Regions from separate parts of the Leuconostoc falkenbergense genome, predicted to be linked through region 2. Evidence: riboswitches for the same ligand, from Rfam matches in the RefSeq annotation. Region 2 holds a riboswitch; each other region holds the start of a gene.
The links. A riboswitch is a leader RNA that binds a small molecule or an ion and turns the genes downstream of it on or off. The one in region 2 is predicted to bind lysine.

Region 1 (6,036 bases), 520 kb from region 2:
ATAATAACCCACCTAAAGCACCAAAGAAGTAAATAAAGCCTGCCGATAATTTATGCACTTTCATTTATAAGACACTTTCTGTTTAAAAACGTATAATCAATTGAAGTAACAATTACTTGAGATACTGTTGCTTATTTATATGTTATTTTTAATAAAATCGACTCTCTGATTTTTTCCAAGAATAACTACCGTCAGCTTCTTGGTAATCGCCCAATTCCTTATAATCGAAGAAATCAAATTCTGCTGTTGAGTCATAGCCAGAGTAATCAACCGCTGCCAAGCCGACATAAGCACCCGTGAAGAAACCACCATATTCGCGTACGACATAATCATCTGACAATACGGCAGCATCTAATGTAATACCTGTTGCAATCCAGTTTTGACCATCAAATGAATAGTAATAAGTATATGATTCCTTACGATTTTCTGACTTAAACCATACGTATTCTGTGCCTTCAGGAATCACCGGTGCATCGTCTTTAAAGTATGACGTGTATGATCCGTTACGCAAACCACCTTTATTTTCACCAACTTCAATGACATTTTGACCGTCATCATTTTTTGTAATGAAGATAAATGACCAATGTGAGTGGTTGTAGTAATTAGTCAAACCAGCCATTGCTTGATATGAATATGGATCAAACTTTACTTTGGTTTCGGCATCAAAGTAGAAAGCTTGCCAACGACGTGCAATCAAGGATAGGTCAAACGTGTTAGCCAATGAACCTTGTCCGCGCAACACTAATTTACCCGCGCCAGTGTGACCCATCTTTTCAGTAAATGGTACACGTAGTGTGTTCCAGTTAATGTCAAGCTTTTCATCAGTAAAGTCATCGTGTTGTGAATGATCAGCTGGTGCATCAGTCAAAATAGCGTCCTTAGGGGCCTCAACAAACGTTGAACCACCATGACCACCAACAACTCGTGGCCAACCTGCTTCATCCCATTCAACTTTTTGAATTGATGACTCGCGACCTAATGTTGACCAACCACGTGGATCCGTAGCACTTTCCGTTGGATGATTCCAAGGGCGAGCTGATAATGAGGCATAATACCATTCACCACCCGGTGTATCGACAAGGGCACCATGTCCTTGCTTTTGCAAGTAGGCATTTGGTGTATCAAAGTTGGTCAAGAATGGTCCTTCCGGCTCACGTTCAAATGACAATGCATCCAAAGACTGTGACCGTGCTACGACTTCTTGGTGAGTAAAGATCGTACCACCTTCTGCCGCAAACAAGTAATATTGACCCTTAATTTTATACAAATGTGGCCCTTCAACTAGCTTAACCTCAGTCCCTTCCCAAATTGTGCGGGCTGTTTCTGGCTTTAACTTCATTGTTGATGTATCAAATTCAGTCAAAGTAATGCCATCAAATGGGTGATGATACTCACGATGATCCCATGTCTGTTGCACGAGATACTTGCGACCATCATCATCATGGAACAATGAGGCATCAAAACCAACACCATTCACCAAAATTGGATCTGACCATGGTCCTTCAATTGATTCCGCAGTCGTCAAGTAATTCTTCATGTCCTTAAACGAGCCATCAGTAATCTTAACATCCGTGAAAATCAACCAAAACTTACCGTCAGCATAAGACAAATCTGGTGCCCAGATACCACCTGATGATGGGTTGCCCTTCATATCCAATAATGTCGTTGTATCAAGAACATTTTTAACTAAATTCCAATGCACCAAATCTTGTGAGGCGTGGATACGTACACCCGGGAACCATTCAAATGTTGATGTCGCAATATAGTAAGTATCTCCCACACGAATAATTGATGGATCTGAGTTAAATCCTGGTAATACAGGGTTTTGAATTTGCATAATATGCTTTCCTTTCTTAGTACCAAACCGTCTTTCTGCATCTGAAAGCGGTATCATTTCTTTTACAAAATATATCTTACCACGGTTAGTTTGTTCACGCAACCAACTATGATATATTTTTAATCAAAAACGGCACATTCTTGACGTTTTGGTGCGCGGCTTCTCAACACTAACATATAAATAATGCACCCACTCATAATAAATACCCATATTAATGGCACAAAAACAGTTTCAAAACTAATGATATGAACCGCTAAAAGGCTCAATAACATCGAGATATCATTCCAAACATAACAAGATAAACTCTCTGAATACGGTGCCCGTTTAATTTTCTGAATCGTTGGAATAATTGCTAATGCCTCAACAATCGCCAATATAAACAATAGCTCGCCCTGCGTCAGCGCATGAACCAAGGTCAACAAAAGTGGCACTACAACTGCCCCTAACATAGCCATAATAAATCGTCGATTAATTGGTTGTTCTTTGGCGTATTTGAGTCCAATAATGCCAAAGTAGGAAAAAAACACGACACTCAAAACCATTGATGTTGCACCAAAACCGCCACGATTAGCCAAAATAATCACAGCCTCAATTAACGAAATTAATGCCCAAATCATAAAAGTCGCAAAATTTGGTTGGAATTGTCCACGTTTTAACGCACGAAGTGCTGGCACATTTCGATAAAATACTGCTAACATTGCTAGTCCACCCAACCACGTCTGTATATGTAACATTAATCTGCCCCACTTTCTCATCATGACAGTTGCTATCATAATGATTCATTATTTTGATATTTATCATAACAAATATTCGTTAACAGGGGCTAAAGTTCATATTTTATTCACATAAATTGCTCTTTATATGAAATAAACGTGATAAACCAATCACTTCAGTTTAGTCTCAGGCAATCATGACAGTTGACGGTGTTAGACTTTCAGCAGAATCATTATCCTCCGTTACCTTTCCAACATAACCTGCTCTAGCAAATGTTGTCTAAGTAACACCAAACCCATCGCAAGCGATAATATTGTCAATCTGCTGCCGACCAGATTGATACATTTTATAATTTGTTATTTGGTCGCCCGACAATCATTATAGACACCAGATAAATATTGATATAATAGTATATTTTTATAATTAAGTATCTATTTCAAATGAATTTGTTGCATAAAAAAGCTGAATGCTCGTTGGCATTCAGCGATAAGTGCTATTTACTTTTTAGGTTGTGACAAGTCAACCTCTTCTAACTTAATCACTTTTGTTTTGTGGGAAATTTTGTACCAAATATATAAAATTGCAAATAATGGTACGGACAAGTATGTTATTGCGATTTTTTCCCAATTCAAGTTAGTAAAACTTTCCGGATCTTGTCCAATAATCACCCCAATTGAGATAACCAACGCAAATAGTGGCCCAAATGGGAACCACTTTGCCCGATACTTCAAATCCGACAAACTTTTACCCTGTGCAACATACGCGCGGCGGAAGCGATAATGTGAAATCGCAATTCCAACCCAAGCAATAAAGCCAGTCAATCCAGAGGCATTAACGAGCCAAGTATAAGCGACCGAACCACCTTTAGTATTAGAAATAAACGCTAACAAACCAATTGCCGTCGTCAAAACCAATGCTGCCACAGGTACACCGCGTTTGGACACTTTACCAAAAATCTTAGGGGCTTCACCCTTACGCGCCATGGCAAACAACATACGTGATGATGCATAAGATCCAGAATTCGCTGATGATACAATTGATGTCAAAATAACAGCATTCATCAAACTGGCTGCAAAAGCGATACCCGCATTTTTAAAGACAATCGTAAATGGTGATACAGCAATATTTTCAGTTGATGAAATTAACAAACGTGGATCTTGGTAGTAAACCAAAGCCGAAATCACAAAAATTGCTAAAATATAAAACAACAAAATTCGCCAAAAGACTTGATTGATAGCCTTGGGCACTGATTTATCAGGGTCTTGTGCTTCTCCAGCAGTAATACCAATTAGCTCAGTCCCTTGGAAAGAAAATCCTGCCACGACAAAGACTGACAAAATGGCTTGTGGTCCGCCAACGAAGCCATGATTGCCAACTGATAAGTTTTTCATGACATTGACGTCAGAATGAATAACGCCAAAGATTGTTGCCACGCCAACCACCAAAAAGACGATAATTGTAATCACTTTAATCATTGACAACCAAAATTCAGCTTCACCAAAAGCACCGACGGAGAACAAATTAATCAAAAAGATGAATGCCAAAGCAACGGCTGAAAAAATCCAACCCGGTGTATTTGGCCACCAAAACTTGGCAACTAATCCAACAGCCACAATATCAACCGCCAGCGTGATCGCCCAATTGAACCAATAATTCCAGCCCATCGCAAAGCCTAATGCGGGATCAACATATTTACCTGCATAATCTGAAAATGAACCAGACGTTGGTGCATAAGTCGCCATTTCTCCTAAACTGGTCATCAAAAAATAAACCATCACGCCAATCGCTAAATAAGCGACAATAGCGCCCATTGGACCAGCCTGCGCCACTGTGGCACCCGAAGCAACAAACAACCCCGTACCAATTGATCCACCTAACGCAATCATCGACACATGACGTGTTTTTAGATTTCGTTTAACTTGCCCACTATCCTCAGACATAAAAAATTCTCCTTTTCCCAACAAAAAACCTCTTCCTGCTCACACAGAAAGAGGTTTAAAAAGTCATTTTCTTAATCACTTTTCAAAGCGCACCGTATTACTACGACAGTCTAGTAACTGTTAATTACCAGCCCAAACATCATATTGCCAGATGACATTTTCGGCAATCGCCCCTTTAACATAACATCAACGTCTTGGCAGACTCAATTATGCGACTCATGTTGATTGCAACCTCTTTGATATATTAGTAAAAGCATATCACAATCAAACCCGACCGTCAATTTTTAGGACATGTTGCCATTGACGAGCTCGCTTGCGATACGTTTGTGCGGTTAATTGCCACCAAAAATAGCCAAATAATAACGCGCCAAGACCGCTAGATAATAACATGTTATTGATTTGGACCAATGAAATCATCATGAAAATCCAAAATACACCAATCAGCCAATTCATCATTATCTGTAATCGCCGTGATTGAAATAAACGTGGCACAATCAATGCTACCATCAAGAATAAGATTTGCGACCACCATACCAACAATAAATTGGGCATCATATCACGTAGCTTTAGCCCATTATCCCAAGAGATACCAACTACGATGGCAACAATCAAACACACTAACATCCCCATTGCTTGTGAAATAATGAACCACCACATCGCGATTTTGTATTGTGCCAGATAAAGAACACCAGCCATCAAAGCGATAAATGACAGTACTACCCAATAATGCGCAAACAGATGCCCTATTGTTATCAAAGCTTGCAGAGAATGTGGCAACATATTTTGAACCACTAAGGTAGCTGCATCATCCCCAAATGTCAACAAAACCGCGTTAAACCTGACGGCAAGGCAAAACACAGCAAATACTAAACCAAAAATAATAATCAACAATTTTCGTAATTTATCAGGTTGAATTAACACAAATACACTTCCGTTCACCCGCCATGACGCAGTAAACGCTCTCCCAATTTATTAAAATTCTACAAACACGTTTGCTTATCGTACACAATAATTGTAGCATTGTGTAGAATATAATTATTGAAAAAACAGTGAAGTGGTAGGAATTTAATCTTGGCTTTAACTTTGTCCATTATCATTATGCTATTGGTTGGTGTTCTTGCCGGAGTCCTTGGGGCGCTTTTGGGCCTTGGTGGTGGCATGATTGTCACGCCAATCTTAGTGATTGGTTTTAATATTCCTATTCACTACGCAATCGGTGCCAGTATTGTCGCTGTGATTGCGACTTCATCTGGTGCTTCAATCGCATATTTAAAAGACGACATGTTGAATTTGCGTGTCGCTATGTTACTCGAAATTTTTACGACAATTGGTGCGCTGGTCGGCGCAATATGTGCAGGCCTTTTCGCCCCAATTTGGTTAAATTTCCTTTTTGGCGTGCTACTAGTTTATCAATCCTACCGGATGTGGCGAAAATTGCACGTACACAACCAAGCTGATTTGGCCGCACACGATGACCCACTCGCTAACAAGTTGCAACTCAACGCCGCTTACTATGACAAAGCACTAAATCAAACCATTGATTAT
Region 2 (6,036 bases):
ATATGCGTGGTTAAAGCCAGCTTTTCTTCGTGAGTTAATGTGGGAGATTCGCCGGTTGTACCTGCAACAACAAAACCTTGCGTACCATGCTGCAACAAATGCTCTATCAAACTATCCAATGAGTCATAATCAATACTGTCATCGGCTGTAAACGGTGTTACAATTGCGGTGATTAAACGAATTTTTTCGTACATTTTCAATCTCCTTGCGACATGCGATAAACTAAAAAGGATTTAAGGGCCAAAAATCCGGGCATCAGTGCTGCTTCATCAATGTTAAGCTTGGCGCTATGAAGTGGATGGGAATCGTTTACGCCTAACCACAACATCACGCCAGGAATATGCTGTAATAAATACCCAAAATCCTCGCCCGTCATAGCAGGCTTGGCTAATTCAAAGTTAATATTGTCATTTTCCGTCATATAATTAATCAAATTTTCAGCCAATTTTGGATCATTTTCCACTGGTAAATAACTACCACTTTCCAAAGACACTTCGATAGTCAAATCATTGGCTAAAGCAATGCCATCAGCTATTTTTTGAATGCGTGACATCATCGTTTTCAATCCAGCTAATGTCATGCTACGTACTGTACCTTCCAAATGAACACGATCTGGAATAACGTTATTTGCGAAGCCACCTTGAATTGTGCCAATACTGACAACGCCACCTTCAATTGGATCAACACCACGCGAAACAACTGTTTGTAACGTTGTAATTAACTCCGCAGCGCCTACAATTGGATCATGAACCAAGTGAGGATAGGCTGCATGACCGCCTTGGCCAATTACATCAACCTTTAACTCAGCAGTACCAGCAAATAAAGTGCCTGCTAACGTACTCAAAGTGCCAGCAGGCAAATCAGGTTGATCATGAATGCCATAGAATTCATCTGGTCGCCATTGACCTTCAAATAAATTCAAGTCATAGGCTAATTTTCCACCACTCTTTTCTTCTTCTGCTGGTTGGAAAAAAATAATGACATGATCTTCTGGCTGATGTTCACTAAAATATTTAGTAATGGCTAAGGCCAAACTCATGTGAACATCATGCCCGCAGGCATGCATGCGACCATCGTGTATTGAAGAAAATGGTAGCTGCGTATCTTCTGTAATTGGCAAAGCATCAATATCTGATCGATAACCAATTGTTCTTTTAGGATGGGAACCCTCAAATCTTACTAACAAAGCTGTCGGTAGCTCTGGTACCTCTCTTATGGTCATAAAATCGGTCTGCCATGACTGAACTTTTTTGAGCAAATAATCATGTGTTTGAAATTCAGATAAAGCTAGTTCTGGTATTTGGTGTAATTCACGCCGAAATGTCTGTATATCTGCTTCAGAAACTGTCATTAAAGACTCCTTAGTGCATCAATTAAAGCGGTTTTTTGTTGCGTTTGTTCATCGATTGTTTTGATTACTTTGGCAGGTACACCAGCAACCACCGTGTTTGCCGGTACATCTTTGGTGACAATCGCACCAGCAGCAACAACGGCTCCATCCCCAACTTGCACACCTTCAATGACAACCGCATTTGCACCAACCAAAACATTATCTCCAACTCGCACAGGTTGGGCAGATGCTGGTTCAATCACACCCGCCAGTACGGCACCAGCGCCGATATGTGAATTTTTACCAACAATCGCACGGCCACCAAGGACGGCTCCCATATCAATCATTGTCCCCGCGCCAATCTCGGCACCAATATTAATGACGGCACCAAGCATAATCACAGCTGAATCACCAATGCTAACTTGATCACGAATAATAGCGCCAGGCTCAATTCGAGCATTGATAGCCTTTTTGTCCAGCAACGGTACTGCTGAATTACGTGAATCATTTTCAATCAAAACACTGTCTTCTGGCAAATTTGAAATCAATGGCGCAACATCAGCCCAATCACCAATCAATTGACCAAAAATATCATTACCAAAATGTTTGACTTGGTCTGGTACCTCGGCATTAAGTGATCCTTTATAGGTCACTTTCACAGGTGTTTTTTTGGGTGCATTTGCAATAAAGTTGATCAAACGTTGTGCTTCATTTTCAGGCATTCTACTATTCTCCTAAAGTATAATCTCGGTCTAACGACACTAAATGTTCAAATGTTTCTCGTTCTACAACCAATTGGTGTTGGCCGTTTTCGACAAATACCACTGCTGGTCTGGGATTACGATTATAATTCGAGGCCATGGCATAACCATAAGCACCCGTTGCATTTACCGCTAAGATATCCCCTGGTTTTGTGGCTGGTAAAGCTTGTTGCCAGACTAATACATCACCAGATTCACAATATTTACCAGCAACTCGAACGACTTCTTCAGTTTGAGCATTCGGTTGATTAGCTAACACCGCTGTGTAATTAGCTTGATATAACGCCGGTCGAATATTATCACCCATACCACCATCAACGGCCAAATAATGGCGAATATCAGGAATGTCTTTTCTTGAGCCAATTGTATACAGTGTTTTCCCAGCTGGTCCAACAATTGAGCGTCCAGGTTCAATCCATATTTCTGGCATTTTCCAATCATATTCAGCAGCTTTTGCTTTCAATACACGAATAATAGCCTGTGCAAATTCACTTTCAGGTAACGGTTTATCCTCATCAGTATATTTAATACCAAAACCACCACCGGCGTTAATGACTTCAGGTTGCCACCCCCAAGCATTAGCCGTGTCAGCGAGGAGCGCAGCGTTTTGTTCAAAACCAGTAACATCAAAAATTTGTGAACCAATATGTGCGTGCAAACCACGTAAGTTTAAATGATCATCATTGATGGCGATGTCAAAAGCCTCTTTCGCCTGCCCAGATATTAAATCAAAGCCAAATTTACTATCTTGCTGACCCGTACTGATAAACTCGTGTGTATGTGCTGAAATGCCAGGCGAAATTCGTAACAGAATGTCCTGTTTAATGGCATTTTTTTCAGCAATTTCAGAAAGTAATTTTAGTTCTAAAAAATTATCGACAATAATGGTTCCGACACCTTCTTTAACAGCAAATGTCAATTCGTCATAACTTTTATTATTACCATTAAAACTTAAATGCGCTGCTGGGAAGCCAGCAGCTAGCGCTGTATATAATTCACCACCAGACACCACATCTGCATGAATGCCTTCCTGAGCGACAACTTGATAGATTGCTTTTGTGGCAAATGCTTTTCCAGCATAACTAATCACAAATGGAATCTTTTCTTGTTCAAATACTTGCTTAAAAGCACGGATTGTCTGTCTGATATGACTTACATCATAAACATACAGCGGTGTACCATACTTTTGCGCTAATTCAATGGTGTCGACGTCTTCAATTGTTAAATGTTGATTCGTATTCGTTGGATAACTCATGCTTTCCCCTTATTCACAATAAAAAGCCATTAGTCTGAGCCTCACGGTCACAGTCTAACGGCTTTTTAATTTACCAATTTTGACAGTTGCCATAGCTCACCGCACGTGTGCGACAGTCTAACGGTTCTTAACCCTTAGCCCAACACGTTTCATTTGTAGATAAAACGTATTTCGGCGACGTCCCCTAACCTACCATCAACCCCTACAAGAGCTCCGGCAGGCGCAATGTCAATCGCAACCTCTATGTGAAATATATAAGTATTTTTAACTATTATCCCTTGAAAATTAGAAAATGTCAAGGTAATTATTTACTTGTCTTTAATCTTAACTTATAACCTTGTTTTGTGAACAACATATTGATTAAAATTCTTGATCAATAAATGTTAGCCCAAGCTCTTTACCATAACGTCTTATTGTTGATTCTGCTAAGTTCATTTCAAAAGCTAAATCAATGTAACTAGTCATCCCTTGATGAAACAAAACTTGCATTTGCGCTTTTCTTTCATCTTTTCCGATAGCCGATTCAGTGCCTAATGCTTTAATGCAACGCCCAACCATGCCTGTTTCAGGTTCACTAATTGGTTGATGATCACGTTTATCACGTTGACGCCATGCTTGTGCTGCGGCTTTTTCATCTAGTCGTGTGACTTTGACTGACATATCGTCTTCACTTGGTTGTTTACTAAAATGATAGTTTAATCCCACTTGTTATTAGTCCTTTCACTCATGATTGTTGGCGCGAGCCAATATGTCTGCACCATTAATTGGTGACACAATCCCATTATGGTAGACTACCTCTAATAGATCTTCACCAGGTTCGTTTTGTGAAACAGTGATGATTTTATGGTCACGCTGAATGACTTTCAAACGTCCCGATTTTGATGCCTTTGAGACATCCGTTTTAGGCTTTTTTTGAATGTTGAGATGATCGCCGTTAGATTTCTCGGCATACGCGGCTTTAATAGCAAACCGTTCGGTATCACGTGTAAATCCTTCTTGTAGCAAACCACCACCAGAACCAACGACCAGATTATCAGCTGACCACCCTTCTGCCAGCAGCTTTTCATAAAGTGATACGATGGTATCAGCTTTCATACCGTCGCCCTGAATGATACCAACATTATGTTTAATAACGCGATAGCCTTTATCGTTTGTTTCCGTACCAAAAATGTCAGCCAAACAACTTAATACCTCTAAATCAATCTGTTCAGGATCACCGGAATCAGGACGCAACACTATTCTACCTGAACGTTTCATGATTCTTGACTTCATTGAATCAGATCCAATCACATTTTTGACAAAGTTGATGGCATCATAAGAATCTATCACGATCGACAAAACAGCATCTTCTGGTGCACGATCAAGTTGCGCATTCACGTAATCAAATTCACCTTGTCCATCACCATAAGCAGTTGCAACCGAATGTTCGGTCGCCCAAACGGACAAAGCCCGACCCGCAATACCATATACATTCTCAAAGTATTGCGACGCCGCCAAATTATCGGATCCTTGAAAATGTAACAAGTGCGCAGCGCCACCGCGTTTGCCAGATTCCAAACTCGTAGCGCCTCGCAGTCCAAAATCATTCACCGCTAAAAACAAACCATCAACTGAACCAGACTGCTCAAACAATGGCCGCAAACGTTTTTTTATCACCATAGAATTAGTGGCAATTGTCGTTGGATACCAGACATGCATTAAAATGACTTCCAAAGCATTCAATGTTGTGGCAAACCACGGTGCTGTCGTTTCAATTGTAAATAACGCATTCCCCGTTGGCACAGTCATGCCTTCAGGTAATGCCTTGATAGTGACAGGAAAGTAGCCCAAGTCACGAACTTTTTCCCAGACATTACGATTAAAGTAAGCCGATGTTCCAAATGTTTGTAAAGACATTTTTTCAGCTTCGTCTATCATATCATCAGTAATTTTGATATGAAAATAATCATGTAAAATCATCCCCAAACCAGCTTACTCGATCAAACTGACCACCTACGCGTGCTTCGCCATAAGAATATAACTTAGTAATATTATCAGGATACTGTAAATGGTGGGTCAACTTATAAGCATCCGTCGCTATAATTAAATTTTCAGCCATGCTTTATCTCCGTCAATTCAGTCGTGACAAGCATACGAGTTACGTCTGTAAACGTTTCACCACTATGGCGAATCAAGCGCCAATCATATTCTTTATCATCGTTAAATTCATCGATATAGGGTTCAAACTCACCATCAGTTTGTAAAATTAAATAGCCAGCAAAAGCGGCAACAAATTCTGACTCTGTTTCGACAATTCGTGTTAATTGATTGTTATCAAAAAAGCCAACTGCTAATTTATCGGAGCCCCACTGACCTTCAAATGACCATTTTAAGGTAATCCAATCTGACATTGTTATGCCAAGATTTAACAAATAGTCGACAGATAAACGAATGTGAATAGGATGCGCTAGTTTTTGTGTCTCGATACCTTTGGCATCCAATTGTGCTGAAAAAATACCACTGAGCGCTTCTAGTTCACTGACCGTTGGCATGATGGTTTCATTTTCCCAAGCTAAAACGGTTTCACTTTCAACATCAAGTGCATCAGCAATTTCTTGACGGGTCATTTGGGTTAACTGTTGTAATTTTTCAATATTATTCATGTTTTCATCTCATACCACCGGCATTCCCGATGGGTCTATCTCATTTTC
Region 3 (6,036 bases), 610 kb from region 2:
TGTTTTTTATCTAAAAACTATGGTAACAACTGCTACTGCTACAAAAAATAAAAGACTACCCCAAATAATCTGTGCTTTCTTTTTAATATTCATCACACCAGAAAATTCACGCAAAAAAGCAATAATCCGGTATGGAAAAGGACTCTTACCACCACGCCCATTAGCAGTTACCTTTTGCTGTTGTGCTAATGTTGCACCTCGCAAAATGTGATAGTCACTACTATAAAAAGTAAAAGGTGTGTGTAATATTTCTGATGAATTTCTGATATTTTCAAACGTATTGCGTGATTGATCTTCAAGCATTGTCTTTTCAATTGGTACGTGCAACTCTTTTACTGCATAATCTCGCATTGCTTGAGCTTCGGAAACGAGTTCATCTTCACCTTGCCCACCTGAAAAAACAATCATCGGGTAAGGTGTCATTTGATTAGCATCCTTCACCGCCGCTTTAATGCGTTGACTCACAATGCGACCAACAAAATAGCCATCAACCAATCCGCCCCCTAACACCACTAATGGTCCTATTTCAGGACGCTTGATAACAAAACCGTAAATTATACTCGTAATGAAAAAGCGCAAAAATTGCCATAACACAAATAAAGCCAACCATGAAATAACACCACGCAATTGCCAGATATCTGATGGCAGCCATTGTGGTAAATAAATAGAGACATTAAGCACAACATAAAAAATAATCATGCCAGACAAAACCATATTAGCAAACGTGTGTCCCGACTGATGCCACTTTTTATAGCTATAAAACAGCAAAACTAATAAGAGACTTAACCCTAAAAAATCACCAATCATGCCAACTATCAATGCAACATGATAAACGACATTATTATCAGGCCGAAAAAGTGTATACATGAAATACCCAAACACAGCCAACATAAAAAGCACGTAAGCGCCAACTTGTAAAGAAGCCACATTCGTCCTGATTTGGTAATTCAGCAATATAGCCAAACTAAAAAATACGATGATTATAATGATTTCATTGATTATCATGCCTTAATTGTAACACGCCACCAACACTGATATTGTATGATCTTATCTTTGCAAAAAAAGTGAATGATAATAAAAAAGCGCTTAGTAGCACTTTTTTTATTTTGTCACTGGAAACTTATCAGACGCACCCTGTGGCACCCTAACTAAGTTGAGTGCAACAAGACGCTCTGCAATTTGAACAGTATTCCATGCAGCACCTTTTAGCAGGTTGTCTGACACGACCCACATGTGGAAACTATCATCATTTTCCAAATCAGGACGCACGCGACCAACAAATGTTTCACGCTTACCAGCTGCATTAACTGGCTGTGGGTATAATTGTTCTGCTGGATTATCTTCTAGCACAACACCAGCGGCTGAACGTAAAGCTGCTTGAATGCTAGCCGTTGTCGCCCCAGCGCCGTCATTAGTTTCAAAATAAACCGTTTCCCCATGTCCAATGGGTACCGGTACGCGTACCGCTGTACCTGTTACTTTGACAGCTTTAGAATTTTTGTCACCAAACATGATTTTCTTAGTTTCATGGATCATTTTCCATTCTTCATGTGTATAACCATCATCTTCAAAAACGTCAATTTGTGGTAATAAATTATATGCCAAAGGATAGTGGTGTTGCGCTCCCTTGACTGGTAAAATGTTGGCGTGAACTGGTTCACCAGCATTATAAGCCGTTGTCTCTGCCACCAATTCATTCCAAGCAGACTGACCAGCACCTGATGCAGCCTGATATGTTGATACTATCACACGTTTCAAGCCAAATTGTTGTTTAATGGGTGCTAATGCGACTACCATTTGAATGGTCGAGCAATTAGGATTTGCGATAATGCCGTTATGCGATGATAATGCGCTTTCATTAACTTCAGGAACAACAAGTGGCACATCATCGTTCATGCGCCAATAGCTCGAGTTGTCAACTACCACTGCCCCGCGTTTAACCGCTTCTGGCGCATATTGAGCTGAGACTGAACCACCACCACTTGCCAAAACCAAATCAATACCATCAAAGCTCTCTGGCGTGGTCGCTTCAACAGTAATTTTTTCACCTTTAAATTCTAATTGTTTACCTGCTGAACGTGGTGAAGCCAATAATTTCAAAGAATTTACTGGTATTGTTGACTGTTCCAGTTGTTCAATGAGTCTCGTCCCCACAGCACCCGTGGCACCCAAAATAGCGACATTATATGCTTTTGTCATGATTTTCTCCTAATCTACTAAAATACGATGTATCCGTTCATGGAAACCTGTGGTGATTTCCCACGGTGCTAATTTGGCATATTGCGCCACATCTTCTACCGTGTTTTCTAAATTACCGTCCACGCCGATAAATGTTACTGTTGTGCCAAGTGGATATTCATGCGGTAGGCGAATCATCAGCTGATCCATGGCAATTTGTCCTACAATTGGTACATATTGTCCGTCAACAATCACATTAAAACCAGTTAATGAACGCAACCACCCATCCCCATAACCAATTGGAACTGTCCCAATCCATTCGTCTTCAGACGTGGTATAAATATGAGAGTAACTAATGCCTTCTCCAGCCGGTAATTTTTTAACAAAATTCATCTGACTACGTAATGATAATACAGGCATCAAGTCATGACCATCAGCTAACTCACCACGGGATGGTTCAATACCGTAAATCACAGTACCAACTCGAATAACTTCATGTGGTACTTCATTTGGATGATACAGTGCTGCACCAGAATTCGCTACATGATAATACTCAGGCTTTGGTAAACCGTCGGTCAAAGCATGCCAACGTTTGAGCTGCTTCTCAAAATAGCGTGTGTCAGATGAATCGGATTCAGCAAAATGGGTGCACAAACCGACATATTCGAATTTATCTGCATGTGCCTGTACAAAAGCAATTGCTTCGGCCACTTCAGAACGTTCTCGAAAACCAATGCGCCCCATTCCCGTATCTAGTCCCAAAGTTACTGGTAAACGCTGTTCACCACTCAAGTGTTGTTCTGCTGTTTTCAGCCAATCTATCGAGACAACTGTCGCCATAATATGTTGTACAGCCATTAATTCGGCATACTCCGCTGGTGAAATACCTAGAATCAGAATAGGAACTGTCAAACGTTGGTGTCGTAGCGCTAACGCTTCATCAATGATAGCAACAGCAAGACCGTACCCACCACCAGCCACGGCAGCTTCAGCCATTGTATGCAAGCCGTGACCATAACCATTTGATTTTACAGCTAGAAAAACTTTATCCGCACCAGAAGTGGCTTTAACCACTTCAATGTTATTTTTAACTGCAGCCAAAGAAATTGTCATCTCAGTTGGTCTTGTAATTGCTTCTACCATCAGTCCCTTTAGGTACGTCCATTAAATCAATGTCGCACACTTGCCTTTCTATATAGAAAAAATCCACAGCACACAAACTAGTAGCCATGGATTCCAATTAAATTGCAATCAACCACATAGCACTCCGCTTGCGCGACAGTCCGCCAGTTATTGACTAACGACCCAGCTAACTAACCTTACAGTACTAGTGCTTCGGCTATTTCCCCTTTGACTTGCTTCCTCGTATCTGTAAATACTCCACAAGCTACTGATGTCAATAGCAACCTCTATGATTTTTAAATTGTTATTATTGTATTCTAATTTTTCTTATTTGTCAAATAACTGATTTTAAATTACATATAATATTTTTGACTTATGTTATAGTTAAAATAGTTCGATATTAAGGATTATTTTATGCGTAAAATACTGATTATCTTTCTAGCCAATTCTTTCATAGTAACCTCAGCAAACGCAAGTAGCATTCAAAATCCAACCACTAGTTGGAAAAAAATCATAAAAAAAACTGACACTGACGCAACTGTTATTGCTAGTATTCGTGATTTATCGACCGGTAAGACCTATACCTATCGCAATAGCCAAACTAAAAAAATCATGATGGCCTCTACTATCAAAGTTTCGATTTTGGAAGCACTCATGATTCAAAAACAAAATGCGGGCGAACTCTTAACGGCCGATGAAAAAGAAAACGCAACACAAATGATTATCAATTCTGACAATGATGCAGCAACTGTATTGTGGACAGAAATCGGCGGTGATGATGGTCTAAACAATTTTTGGCAGAGTATTGGTGTTAAGATTACACAAGCCACTTATTTTGGTGAAACAATGGCTACTGCCAGTCAACAAAACAAAATACTAGATCAGCTATACAACACAAAGTCACTGTTAAATACAACCTCAAAAGCTTATATTTTGTCACTGATGAGTCATATCTCAGAAACGCAAGACTGGGGCGTTAGTACAGGGGCTAAAGATGTTGCGTTAAAAAATGGTTGGATGACAGATTACAACGCTAATAATGGCACTTGGATTGTCAACTCTAGCGGTATTATTGATGATAAATACATTTTAACAATTTATACAACGGGCAATAGTGATTACCAAACCGGAGTGACATTGGTCAATAAATTAAGCAAGGCTGCAAACAAACAGCAAAATAAAAAAGCAACAACCCCTACCAGTATTTGGGACCGGATAAAAGCGTTACTAGTTTGATTAGCAACTCAATTCCTCGTATAATAGATTTAACAACTATGAAGAAATGATGGAAATTATGACACAACTTGTAACTGCAAACGAAATGCAACAAATTGATCAATACACAATTGATGTCATTGGCATGCCACAAGATGTTTTAATTGAGCGCGCTGCAATGGCGGTAGTTGATGTCATCGGTGCCGGCCATTTTGATCTCAACCATGTTCTTGTATTAGCTGGTTTAGGCAATAATGGCGCAGACGGTGTCGCCATTGCCCGTCTGCTCTATGCACAAGGCATTAACGTTTCGCTACAATTTGTAGGCAACGTTAATCGGGCTAAAGATAGTGTCAAACGGCAGTTGTCTATTATTGAGGCCTATGGTGTTGTTCGCTCTGAAAAAAGTGACTTCAACGAAGCAACATTAATTATTGATGCTATTTTTGGCGTCGGCCTAAATAATGATTTACCAGAAGGGCTGCAGAAAATGATTAAGGCAGCCAATCATATTGAAAAGCCAGTTATTGCCGTTGACATGCCCACAGGCATTGACGCAACTACTGGCGAAGTAAGAGGGGCTGCATTAAAAGCCCATACAACCGTGACTTTTGGTTTTAAAAAAGTAGGACTAACAAAACGCGTAGGTGGCTACTTGTCAGGTGATACTATCGTAAAAGATGTTGGTATGCTTGTACCAGAAGATTTTGAATTTAGTCTACCGCTATCACAGTCCGCCACACATGAGAGTGAAGCCATTTAAGCATTATAAAAATCCACCCACTGAGGTGGATTTTTTTGTACCAATTCTTATTTGTGATAAGGAGATCCTTGTTGAATCATAAAAGCACGATATATTTGTTCAATTAGCACTAGTCGCATTAGTTGGTGTGGCAGGGTTAACAACCCAAAACTCATCTTAAAATTAGCGCGATGTTTCACTTCCGGTGACAGTCCTAATGAACCACCAATTATAAATGTCACATCTGAATAACCATCCACCGTAATTTGATTCATTTTTTCAGCAAAAACTTCTGAAGGTAGTTGCTTACCCTCAATGGCTAAAACAATAACATAATCACGTGCACCAATTTTTTCCTGAATACGCTGACCTTCTTTAGCCATAATTTGTGTATTCTCGGCTTCACTAGCCTTTTCTGGTGTCCTTTCATCAGGCACTTCAATTAAATGAACTTTAGCAAACCGAGATAACCGCTTGGTGTATTCTGCAATGCCATCTTTTAAATATTGCTCTTTTAACTTGCCTACTGTGATAATTTTAATATTCAATGTCTATTACTTATTTAACCTTTCTTAATTATTTTTAGATTCTTGTAACTGCAATTCTAATTACGTTATCCACACGAACAAATTTTATTTGTTTTTAAATAAATGCCTTTATATCAACGTTTCTTCTGTTCGCTTGTAATAGTTATCCACAGTTTTTAACTTTTTCTGATAATAAGTGGATAACTTTATAAACTCATTTTGCATTTAATTAACTGAATTTCTGTCTCTAAA

Region 1: linked by a shared signal. The riboswitch ahead of ACI3ES_RS00955 (amino acid permease) and the one ahead of lysA (diaminopimelate decarboxylase) in region 2 are both predicted to bind lysine.
Region 3: linked by a shared signal. The riboswitch ahead of alr (alanine racemase) and the one ahead of lysA (diaminopimelate decarboxylase) in region 2 are both predicted to bind lysine.

The regions. Positions count from the first base shown of each region.
Region 1 is NZ_CP174386.1:186,065-192,100, reverse strand. It holds gene ACI3ES_RS00970 (sugar porter family MFS transporter) at 1-64, opposite strand, end outside; gene ACI3ES_RS00965 (glycoside hydrolase family 43 protein) at 149-1,837, opposite strand; gene ACI3ES_RS00960 (hypothetical protein) at 1,957-2,571, opposite strand; gene ACI3ES_RS00955 (amino acid permease) at 3,049-4,491, opposite strand; lysine riboswitch at 4,569-4,736, opposite strand; gene ACI3ES_RS00950 (phospholipid phosphatase) at 4,756-5,412, opposite strand; gene ACI3ES_RS00945 (sulfite exporter TauE/SafE family protein) at 5,563-6,036, shown strand, end outside.
Region 2 is NZ_CP174386.1:704,285-710,320, reverse strand. It holds gene dapA (4-hydroxy-tetrahydrodipicolinate synthase) at 1-194, opposite strand, end outside; gene ACI3ES_RS03510 (N-acetyldiaminopimelate deacetylase) at 197-1,351, opposite strand; gene dapD (2,3,4,5-tetrahydropyridine-2,6-dicarboxylate N-acetyltransferase) at 1,351-2,052, opposite strand; gene lysA (diaminopimelate decarboxylase) at 2,057-3,346, opposite strand; lysine riboswitch at 3,431-3,598, opposite strand; gene ACI3ES_RS03495 (hypothetical protein) at 3,707-4,051, opposite strand; partial or broken gene ACI3ES_RS03490 (nicotinate phosphoribosyltransferase) at 4,067-5,444, opposite strand; gene ACI3ES_RS03485 (helix-turn-helix transcriptional regulator) at 5,437-5,988, opposite strand.
Region 3 is NZ_CP174386.1:97,574-103,609, reverse strand. It holds gene ACI3ES_RS00540 (YdcF family protein) at 7-927, opposite strand; gene ACI3ES_RS00535 (aspartate-semialdehyde dehydrogenase) at 1,102-2,199, opposite strand; gene alr (alanine racemase) at 2,209-3,321, opposite strand; lysine riboswitch at 3,431-3,598, opposite strand; gene ACI3ES_RS00525 (serine hydrolase) at 3,715-4,536, shown strand; gene ACI3ES_RS00520 (NAD(P)H-hydrate epimerase) at 4,595-5,278, shown strand; gene rlmH (23S rRNA (pseudouridine(1915)-N(3))-methyltransferase RlmH) at 5,326-5,805, opposite strand.